Regions from separate parts of the Cellvibrio sp. ARAG 10.3 genome, predicted to be linked through region 1. Evidence: predicted binding sites of a transcription regulator. Region 1 holds the regulator's gene; the other holds the start of a gene.
What was found. The regulator sigma-54, encoded in region 1, starts transcription at its own class of promoters, with help from an activator protein. The targets are predictions, from matches to a motif close to TGGCACANNNNTTGCNNT.

Region 2: flgB (flagellar basal body rod protein FlgB) is a predicted target of sigma-54. The motif match lies at 3,584-3,601, and genes of this name have one in related genera.

What each region holds. Positions count from the first base shown of each region.
Region 1 is NZ_JBPYCU010000007.1:95,291-100,776, forward strand. It holds gene ACSV5M_RS10850 (HPr family phosphocarrier protein) at 1-125, opposite strand, end outside; gene rapZ (RNase adapter RapZ) at 135-1,004, opposite strand; gene ptsN (PTS IIA-like nitrogen regulatory protein PtsN) at 1,078-1,530, opposite strand; gene hpf (ribosome hibernation-promoting factor, HPF/YfiA family) at 1,537-1,827, opposite strand; gene ACSV5M_RS10870 (RNA polymerase factor sigma-54) at 1,955-3,565, opposite strand; gene lptB (LPS export ABC transporter ATP-binding protein) at 3,714-4,439, opposite strand; gene lptA (lipopolysaccharide transport periplasmic protein LptA) at 4,447-5,007, opposite strand; gene lptC (LPS export ABC transporter periplasmic protein LptC) at 4,994-5,486, opposite strand, start outside.
Region 2 is NZ_JBPYCU010000004.1:674-6,159, forward strand. It holds gene ACSV5M_RS06405 (flagellar hook-basal body complex protein) at 1-1,811, opposite strand, end outside; gene ACSV5M_RS06410 (flagellar hook assembly protein FlgD) at 1,910-2,620, opposite strand; gene flgC (flagellar basal body rod protein FlgC) at 2,633-3,091, opposite strand; gene flgB (flagellar basal body rod protein FlgB) at 3,138-3,539, opposite strand; gene ACSV5M_RS06425 (CheR family methyltransferase) at 4,274-5,116, opposite strand; gene ACSV5M_RS06430 (chemotaxis protein CheV) at 5,322-5,486, opposite strand, start outside.

The DNA.
Region 1 (5,486 bases):
CATGTGCTTGAAGCAACACGCACCTGGATGCGCGCCTCAAACGGCATTGCTGTGGTTACCAGCTTGGCGGCCGCGCGGGCATGCAGGCCGCGTTTGTTGATGATAGTCACTTGTTCGATGAGCATAAAAGGACATCACGCTTTCTTGTGTTTATTGATGTCTCGGTGCCGGACCTGTACATCGTTATAAAATCGGTTGAAATGTTTTTGTAACCGTTCACTCAGGTAGACCGAGCGATGTTGTCCACCGGTGCAGCCGATGGCAATCGTAATATAGCTGCGATTATTGGCCTGGTAGCGCGGTAGCCAGCGGGTGAGATAGCGCTCGATATCCTCGTACATTTCCTCAACGGAATCCTGCTCCTCAAGAAAATCGATGACGTCCTGATCCTTGCCGGTCAGAGGGCGCAGGTTGTGTTTCCAATGGGGGTTAGGCAAACAACGCGCATCAAAAACCAGATCCGCATTCACCGGAATGCCGTGTTTGAAACCGAAAGATTCAAACAGGATGGCCATATTGGATTCATTACGGCCAACCACGCGTTCTTTCACCAAATCACGTAATTCATGCAGATTCAAATGGCTGGTATCCAGCACCAGATCGGCGGCATCACGAATCGGTTCCAGCAGGTTTTGTTCTTCGGTAATGGCTTCTTCCAGGTTGGTGTTGGTATCGCTCAAGGGATGCTTGCGCCGCGTTTCACTGAAACGCTGGATCAACACCGAAGGTTGTGCGTCAAGGAATAGCACGCGAAACGGTACATGGGCTTCCTTCAGTGTCTCAATCATCATCGGAAAAATGTTGAGATCCTGCCAGGCGTTGCGCACATCGATACCAATGGCAAATTTCTGCGTGTCATCCTTGTGAATCTGGATTTGTGCAACCAGCGCCGGCAACAGGCTCACCGGCAGATTGTCGATGCAATTAAAGCCGACATCCTCCAGAACATGCAGTGCGGTACTTTTACCCGAACCGGATAATCCACTCACTATCACTAAATGCATGGGCGTAGGTTCCTGTGACTTATTCATCAATCCGCCGAGGCTGCCGGACATTGTTTGTTTACAATGCCGCTGATTAATCCTTGCTGATGGCTATCTCGTACAAGGCTGCGTCGCTGTCAGCACCGCGCAAACGCTCGCGAAATTCGCTGTCATTGAGCGCGCCCGCGAGGGCCGCCAGGTTTTGCAGATGTTCGCCATGGGCATTTTCGGGCACCAACATGGCAAATAAAATATCCACTGGCTCAGAGTCAATGGAATCAAAGTCGATGGGCTGGTTGAGGGTAATCAAGGCCCCGATGACGCCGTCATAGTTTTCCACCCGACAGTGTGGAATGGCAATGCCGTGGCCAATACCCGTGGAGCCGAGTCGCTCCCGCGCAATCAGCCGACGAAATAAATCGTCGGCGTCAATAGCGGGAATGTCCTGGGCGATGGTGTTGGCAAGGATTTCCAGCACACGCTTTTTACTGACACCCTCGATGTCGCACAAGGTGCGGCCCGGGGTGAGAAGAGATTGTATTTGCATAATGTATTAACGATGGCTGCGCATTTTTTCTTTGTGTTTAATCAATTGCCGATCGAGCTTATCGGTCAGCAGGTCAATAGCGGCATAGAGATCTTCTGATGTCGCATCGGCGAATAAATCCTTGCCGCTTACATGCACGGTGGCTTCCGCTTTTTGTTCCAATTTATCTACCGAGAGAATCACATGGGTATTGGTGATGCGGTCGTGATGATTATTGAGACGCTCAAGTTTATTGTTGACGTAGTCCTTGAGGGATTCGGTAACTTCCAGATGGTGACCGCTGATAGTAATTTGCATAGTACTTCCTCTTCGTTATGACAGTTGCTTAATCTTGCCTTGCGACACGATTATTGATTCCTGCATAGTGCTAAAACACTTTCTGCATACCCGATGTTGATCAGCCTAGCAGTGGAGAAAAAGGATGTCATAGTAAACTTTTACGCTCATTGGACGGCGGGATATTCAATGATTCCCGATACTTGGCGATGGTGCGTCGCGCCACCTGGATTCCCTGCTCGGATAAGAGCTCGGTGATCTTGCTGTCGCTCAGAGGCTTTTTTGGATTTTCCGCGCTCACCAGTTTTTTGATGATGGCACGAATCGCCGTAGAAGAGCATTCGCCGCCGCTGTCTGTACTCACATGACTGGAAAAGAAATATTTAAGTTCAAAAATTCCCTGGGGTGTATGCATGTACTTCTGGGTCGTAACCCGCGAAATAGTGGATTCATGCATATCGACAATTTCAGCGATATCGTGGAGTACCAGCGGCTTCATTGCTTCGGCACCGTACTCAAGGAAGCCGCGTTGTTTTTCCACGATGCAACTTGCAACTTTAAGCAGGGTTTCATTACGGCTTTGCAAGCTTTTGAGAAACCAGCGTGCTTCTTGCAGGTTGTCTTTCAGAAAGGTGTTGTCGCTACTGGAGTCTGCCCGTTTTACCATGGAGGCGTAATCGGTATTGATCCGCAGACGGGGCGCAATATCCGGATTTAATTCGACAACCCAGCGGCCATCCCGCTTTTCCACGAAGACATCCGGTACCACATACTCGGTGTCGCCGGACGCAATCATATCGCCCGGGCGCGGATTCAATCCCTGGATCAGCGCCACCGCCTGGCCCAGTTCGCTTTCCTTGAGTTTGGTGCGCCGCATCAATTGGCGGTAATCGCGACTGCCCAGCAGCGGCAGGTATTGCTTGACGATCAGCTTGGCCGGTTCGAGAAAAGGCGTAGTCGGGGCGAATTGTTGTAGTTGTACCAACAGGCATTCAGACAGGTTCTGACTGCACACCCCGCAGGGGTCAAATTGTTGCAGGCGATGTTGTACCGCAACCACCTCGTCCAGTTCCAGCTCATCCAGTTCAGTGATCAAACCTTCATAGATATCGGTAAGGCTGACAGAGAGCATACCGCTGGGATCGACCGCATCGATGATTGCCATGGCGATAACGCGGTCCTGATCTGACATGGGGGTCAGATTGAGCTGCCACATCAGGTGATCGTAAAGGGAGTCGGTAACGGCGCGCCGGCTTTCAAAGTCGTTATCTTCGCCATCGTAGGAGGATGCGTTGCTGGTATGGGAGGACTGATACACATCGTCCCAACTGGTATCTACCGGCAATTCATTGGGGATGGATTCATTCCAGTCGGTGTGGGGCTCATTATCGACGTAGCTGTCGTTATCCGAAAAACTTTCGTTGTCTGAAAAGCTTTCCGTGTCGTTGTAGCTCGTTTCTGCGTAGCTGTCCTTGTCGGCAAAGGTATCTTTATCGTTAAAACCTGAATCAAGATCTGCGTTGGCTTCTGCGGCCACTTCCTGTTGGCGAGGGTAATCACTGTCTTCTCCGTCACCGGCCTCGGCGGGAGTGTGGCTGTCATAAGCCTCTTCAATTTCCAGCATGGGGTTGGAATCCAGGGCCTCCTGAATTTCCTGCTGCAGATCAAGGGTCGACAATTGCAACAGGCGGATTGCCTGCTGCAATTGGGGCGTCATGGTCAGTTGTTGGCCGAGTTTTAGCTGTAGAGACTGCTTCATCGTAAGTAGAACTAAACCCCAAAAAAATGATGTTGTTCAGGTGGAGTTTAGACAGCCTTTGTCTTGCAGGCAATAACACCTAGCAATCTTTGTGCCTGTTATACAAATTTAATGGCTTGTCAAGTGATTTGTCAGAATACACCTGAAGTTACAAGCGGAAATTTTCGCCCAGATAAACTTCGCGGACCTTGTGATTACTCAGGACCGTTTCTGCATCGCCTTCGGCGATGATGTGACCTTCACTGACGATATAGGCGGTTTCGCAAATATCCAATGTTTCGCGTACGTTGTGATCGGTAATTAACACACCAATGCCGCGATCTTTGAGGTGGCGCACAATCTGTTTGATGTCATTGACGGAGATGGGATCAACCCCCGCAAAGGGTTCGTCGAGCAGGATGAATTGTGGTTCGGTCGCCAGTGCCCGGGCAATTTCCACCCGCCGCCGCTCACCGCCCGATAGGGACATGCCAAGGCTATCGCGGATATGGGTGATATGGAATTCCTGGAGCAGGGAATCGAGTTTCGCGTGCCGCTGCTTGCGATTGAGGTCTTTGCGGGTTTCAAGGATGGCCATGATGTTGTCGGCCACCGTCAGTTTGCGAAATACCGAGGCTTCTTGCGGCAGGTAGCCGATACCGGCGCGCGCGCGGCCGTGGATCGGCAGATGGGTCAGGTCTTTCCCGTCCAGCACGATGCGACCTTCATCGGCACTGACCAGACCGGCAATCATATAGAAACAGGTGGTTTTGCCCGCGCCGTTGGGGCCCAACAACCCGACAATCGTACCGCTGGTGACGGCGAGTGATACATCAATAACCACTTTACGGCTCTTGTAGCTCTTGGCGAGGTGTTGGGCTTGCAGCGTCGGCATGGTCGACTCAATCTTGATTGATGGTTTGGGGTGGGATGATGATCTCAATGCGCTGCGGTTGCTGCGCATCGTTTTTTCCCGCCGCTTTCATAATTTCTTTGCGAATATCGTAATCAATGCGGTTGCCACTGATAGATGCGCCGTTTTCCTGCTCCAGAAATGCATCTTCCAGCAGTAACAAATGCTCATCGGTCAGGGTGTAGCGGATGCTGTTGGCCTGGGCGGTGATTGTCGCCTGGTTTTCGGCCGGTTTTTGTTGATAGCGCGCTGGTGTACCGCGGGCTTCCATCTTTTCAACTTCATCTTTGTTGTTGGTATGGATAGTGATCCGGTCCGCACTGATCTCCAGTGTGCCTTGTTTCAGTTTCACGTCGCCGCTGTATGTGGCGGTCCGTTGCTTGCGATCCAGTTGAGCGCTGTTAGCAGAGATATGGATGGGTTGTTCTTTGTCGCTGGGCAGTGCATGAGCCGGTGTCGACAGCCACAGGGCGCAGAGTAACGGAGTGAATATTGATACAAGCGGTTTGCACGCCATCATAGAAAATCTGACATTGTTATTGAGGTTCATATGTCCCTCGGACCCTGGAAAGTAACTCGATGCGGTCTTCACCCAAGTAAGCTTTCATGCCCAGCGTGTCGAGGTGGCCTTGTTGGGCGCGCATCTTAACAGCTTTATCGGTTTCGGCGTATTGCTGGCTGGCCTTGATACGCAATTCACTGGTCAGTAATTCCAGGAGCCCTTCTTCCGATGATTGCTGATAAACGCGCACGTCGTTAAACAGGGTTACCAACTGGCCGTTCTGATCAATTTTTCCCTCATTGGCCGTGAGATGCCAGGGCGCAATAGCGGCACTTTCACTAAACAACATGCGCGGTTGGGTCAGCATGGTGTAATCATTTGGACCCGGGAGGTTTGGATTGATCTGGAAGTGCTCGGCAGTATCTGTGGTCAGGATATTGCGCAGGTTGCCGTCCGCATCATATTCGCGCAGCTCGATATCGGTCATATAGGCTTGGGGGAAATTGGCACTTCTCACAATATCTTCG
Region 2 (5,486 bases), on a different contig from region 1:
CAGTTGGAAATCAGCATGCTGTCGGTCAGCGTGGTGTTGAGCGTACCGTTAGCATTGAAGTGCACGTTGAAAGACGCCATGGTCGGCAGGGTATTTGCCGGCGACGGCAAGGTCGGATCAGGGTCGCCTACATTCTGGCCGTCGATCTGGACGTACATCACCCAGTGGTTGGGCGAGGTGGACGGATCAGCCGGATCATAGGGCTGCTTAACAAAATATTGGCTCATGATGTGCGGATTACCCAAGCTGTCAAACACCGGGTTGGAGGTCGCATGGTTGTAGGTGTTTTGGTCAGTCGGATCAAACGCATTGATCGGCACATCAGTAAAGCTGGCGGGCGTCAAGGGTGCGAACAGGTTGCCTACCGCCGGAGTACTACTTGCCACCGAATAACCTTCTTCCATTACGATGGTGATATTGCCGCCTATCACTGCGGCATCATTGATGTTATTGATCGTTTGCAAGCCGGTACCGGCACGGCCCTGGATATCGGCTTGCCCCGCGGGTAAGGGTCCCGCAAAGGCAAAACGCAAATCAGTGCCCACTGCCGACACAATTTCCAGGTCGCCTGCGGTGTTAACGGTGGCGCTGATGCCCGGCAAGGTGGAGGTAGTCAGGGCATTGATCTCGTTCGCCAGGGCGGCCAGGTTATTGGCGGCCAGCGTGATACCGTTAAGCGTAAGGTTACCGTTAGCGTTATTGAAGTTAGTGGCGTAGAGCGTAGCGTTGGTACGCGCAGTAGCGGTCACGCCGGCCAATGCGTTCAGCTCGGAGGCCGTCTGGGCGGCAGATGCACCGGCGTCGCTGGTAAAGGTCACGGTCGCGCCGGTGGGCCCTTGAATCTCCAGGGTCTGCGACAGGTAACCATTGGTGGCGGACGGGATACCGGCAACCGATGGGCCGGCGCCGTTCAATGCGGCGGACAAGGCATTGCCACCGGTTACGTTCGCCAGGGTAATGGTTGAAGATGCCCCTTCGGTCAAATCGCGTAATTCAATATTGCCGCCATTGGCCACCGCCTGTGCGTTGATCGGCGTAGCTGAACTGAAGATAGCGCTGTTGATCAGGTTAACAATATCCTGCACGGAGTTCGCGGTGGAGGCGTTCAGGTTAATGGACACGGTGCCGTTGCCGGAAGCCGGCGATGAACCCGCCAGGGTGATATCAAAGGTGGTCGGGTTTGCACCGAAGTCGATGGGAGTTGCCACAGCGCCCAGATTAGTCGTCGTAGTGGTGGCATCCTGCAAGCCGACTTGCGTAACACCCACCGCCGCACCATCGGTGGCAAAGCGGCTGCCGACGGTTTCCAGCACGGTTTCATTGGAGTCCAGGTTAAAGGCCGATTCAACACCCGTTGTCTGACGCGGTGCCTGGGTATTTACGTCCACCCGGAGGTTGCCGATGATACCGCTGATATTGCCTTGTGCATTGGCGGAAAAGCCTTGTAAAAATGCACCGGTGGCGCTGACCACATAGCCTTGGTCATTCAAACCAAAAGCCCCGGCACGGGTAAATAACCGCTCCCCCTGATTGCTTAATACAAAAAAGCCAGCCCCGTTAACCGCCAGGTCCAGATCGCGCTCGGTCAACTTCGGGTTACCGTTACCAAAATCCTGGCGGATCATCTGCAGCGACACACCGCTGCCGGGCGTGTTGCCACCACTGCCCAGGATACTTGCGGAATACAAATCACCGAACTCCACCCGCGATGATTTGAAACCGATGGTGCCCGCGTTGGCAATGTTATTACCAGTCACCTGCAGGTCAGTATTCGAGGCACGAATGCCACTCAGCGCAGTGTTAAAAGACATGATGTGCTCCTGGGTACTTGAGTCGCTGGCGCTCGTGTGGCGCCAGTATTTCAATAACGGTTAATGACGATTGATATTGTTTTGCCGATAGCCGGCCACTAGTTAAATTGTTTAACGTCACCGATATTCACCGGACCGAGGCCCGCGAGGTTGAGGGTAATCACCCCATCCGCCCCCAGGGTCACGCTGTTGACGTTGGCACTGAGCGCGGTTTCCAGTTGCTCGGCTTTGCCATCCTGTGTTGCATAGACTTCAAAGGTGTATTCACCGACCGGCAAGGGTTTTTCACCGGCTGACCAGCTCAACAACTCGCCATTCACTTCCATGTACTGGCCATCCCAACGGAACGACACCTCACCGGCCGGCATGCCACCCACCGGAATATTGGCGACCAAGGCCCCCTTGCTGTCATAGATGCTGATCTTCATGTCCCCGGTGGCCGCCGCAAGATCCACACTGCCGGACACAATGCCGCCAGCGGTCAGGCGCGCTGTCTCCGCCGGTACCGTTACGGAGCGGCCCACCAGTGAAGAAGCTTGCAATGCCTGGTTGGACATAAAGCTGGAACTGAAATTATTGAAATTCTTGTTCAGACGCTCCAGCCCCTCTACCGAACTGAACTGCGCCAACTGCGCGATAAATTCGGTGTTTTCCTGCGGACTCAGCGGGTCCTGATTGTTCAATTGGGTAATCATTAATTCGAGAAACGCCGTCTGGCCTAACTCGTTGCTTTTGGGTTCCTTCGGCTGATTGTTGATATTCAAATTACTCAACACATTGCCGGTGGTATTGTTATTAACCTGACTCATCGCCGCCGCTCCTTACTGACCCAGGGTCAACACACGTTGAACCATCTGCTTGGCCGAGTTCATCACCTCGACATTCATTTGAAACGAGCGCGACGCGGAGATCATGTTGGTCATCTCTTCTACGGGATTCACGTTGGGGTAAAACACATAGCCTTCTTCATCAGCCTGCGGATGGTCCGGCTCGTAGCGACGTTGCAGCGGTGCATCACTCTCCACCACACCCAATACCTGCACCCCGGCGCCTACGTCATCCGGTGTGGCAAAGCCGTTATCAAACCCGTTGCCGCTTTTCATGGCCGCCATGGCCTGGCGTTGAATCGCCGCAAACACCGGTTGGCGGTTGCGATACACTTCGTCCGCGCTGGAGCTGGCCGACTGGGCGTTTGCCAGGTTGCTGGCGGTGGTGTTCAGGCGCAAACTTTGCGCGTTCATACCTGAGCCGGCGATGTCGAAGATGTGTCCGAGTGCCATAGTTAACTCCAACGTTTTCCAATCAATTCATTATTAATCCGACCGACTATTCACCGCGAATGGCGGCAGTCAACCCTTTAAATTTGCTGTTCAGGAAGGTGAAGCTCGCCTGGAATGCCAAGGCGTTTTTCATGTATTCCGCGTGTTCGATCTGGTCTTCCACGGTGTTGCCGTCGATGGAGGGCTGGCTGGGTACGCGGTACATTGTGCCGGCATCGTCCAGCGCCATACCGGCACCGCTGATGTGGCCGGCGCTGGTGGTGTGCATGTTGAACCGCCCTGCCTGTTCCATCTTGCCGGCGAGCATGGCTTTGAAGTCGATGTCCCGGGCTTTGTAGTTGGGGGTATCGACGTTGGCCAGGTTGTCCGCTAACACCGATGCCCGCTGACCGCGCACACGCAGTGCGCTTTCGTGGATTCCGAGTGCTGATTCGAAGGATATGGACATAGGTGGCTCCGGCGTTTCCTGAAGGTTTTACTCTTGCGTGTGTTAAAGCAAGGGGTATGCCAAAGGCCGATATTTATATTAACTTATTGATTTTTATAGGTATTAGTTGGAGTGGCTACGTGATAACGCGGCAGTAAAAACGGCAAAGGCAGAAGCGGCAAAGGAAAAGCGGCAAAGTTTTTCCGCTTTTGGTTCGAGTGGGAAATGAGAAAGGGGTTGGGGAGCAGCTTGCAAGACACGCCGTAAATACATCCCTGTAGGCTCATCACCCTGATGCCTACGTGCTCCCTGCACTTCGGCAAACTTCCCACATCCATGTGGGTCGTCCATGCGGGTGATGGTCTTGCAAGCTGCTCCCCAACCCCTTCACTGCCACACGATTGGCTTTGTGGTTTTAAATTTTTAACTCGGGAGAAGTTCTTTTAGTTATTGCAAAGGTTTACTCAAGAGGAGAAACGAAGGGCTTTTACAATGAAGTAAATAGCAATACCCCTACTTTTATACATGTATAAATCAATGAAGAGAAAAGCACTCAAACGCAATTCAGATGGCACAGCAGGGATCGCGGAGAAGGTTTCGAGACCATCACCGACAGGATGTCGGTGCTGAGCCCCCATGGACGACCCACATGGATGTGGGAAGTGTGCCGAAGCGCCGGGAGCGCGTAGGGGCCGGGTTCACGGCGTGTCTCGAAACCTTCTCCGTGATCCCTGCCCCCAATTCGTAACTCCTCACTAAACAGCCCGATACAAAATCCCAGGCTCACACCGCACCATCTCAAACAAATCCGCCGCCCCCGCCAAGCCCTCCGAAGACCCCAAAAACAAAATCCCCTTCGGCTTCAACGACGCATGGATCTTCTGCAAAATCTGCCGCTTCAATTCAGCGTTAAAGTAAATCAACACATTCCGGCAAAACACGATATCGAATTTACCCAACATCGCGTACGAATCCATCAGATTCCACGCCTTGAATTCTATCCGCTCCCGCACAAACGGCTTGACTCGCCAGACGTTATCCGAGGCTTTATCAAAGTAGCGTTGCAAGCGCTCATCCGACAGCCCGCGCAGTACTGACAAGCGGTCGTATTCCGCCTTGCGCGCCTGATCCAGAATCGTTGCCGATACATCTGTGGCCACGATTTGCACCGGGCGCGGTAGCGCGCCCATGTTCTGGCGGCGGTATTCTTCTACCATCATGCTGATGGAATAAGGTTCCTGGCCCGAGGAGCAGGCCGCTGACCAGATGCGGATCGGCCCGAACATGCGGTTATTACCGCCCATGAGTTGCGGCAGCAGTTGGGTGCGGAGGTGTTCGTAGGGATAGATATCGCGAAACCAGAAGGTTTCGTTGGTGGTCATGGCGTCGATGACCTGGTCGCGCAGTTTGCGGTTGGTGTTTTGCTTCAGGGCGCGTACCAGGTCGCTGAAGGAGTGCAGCTTGTGCTCTTCCAGCAAGCGTCGGATGCGGTTGGACACGAGGTATTGTTTGTTATCACCCAGGGCGATGCCGCATGCGTCTTGCAGGAATTGCCTGAAGAGATCGAATTCAGCCTGATCAAAATTGTCTCGATGCACGGCAGTTCCTGCGACACTGGAGGTCGATGTTATACCTGATAACCCTGAACCACTCCGGGTCTCAGGGGATTTATTCCCGAAATCTTTTTTCATACACAATCAACCACACACGCAAAACCATCTGGCTGTAACGGTTGTGGGATGGCTCGGCTGCTTCCCACAACATCTCGCTGTTTTTAAGGGACATCGTATCCCCACCGATTGCTTAGTTGTTTTTATCCAACAGGTTTTCTCCGGTGGTTTTTAACAGGTGATCATTAACCCGACGCGCGAGCTCATCGGGGTGAAATTTTGCGAGGAAATCATCCGCACCAACTTTCTTCACCATGGCTTCGTTAAAGACACCGCTCAACGAGGTGTGCAGGATGAT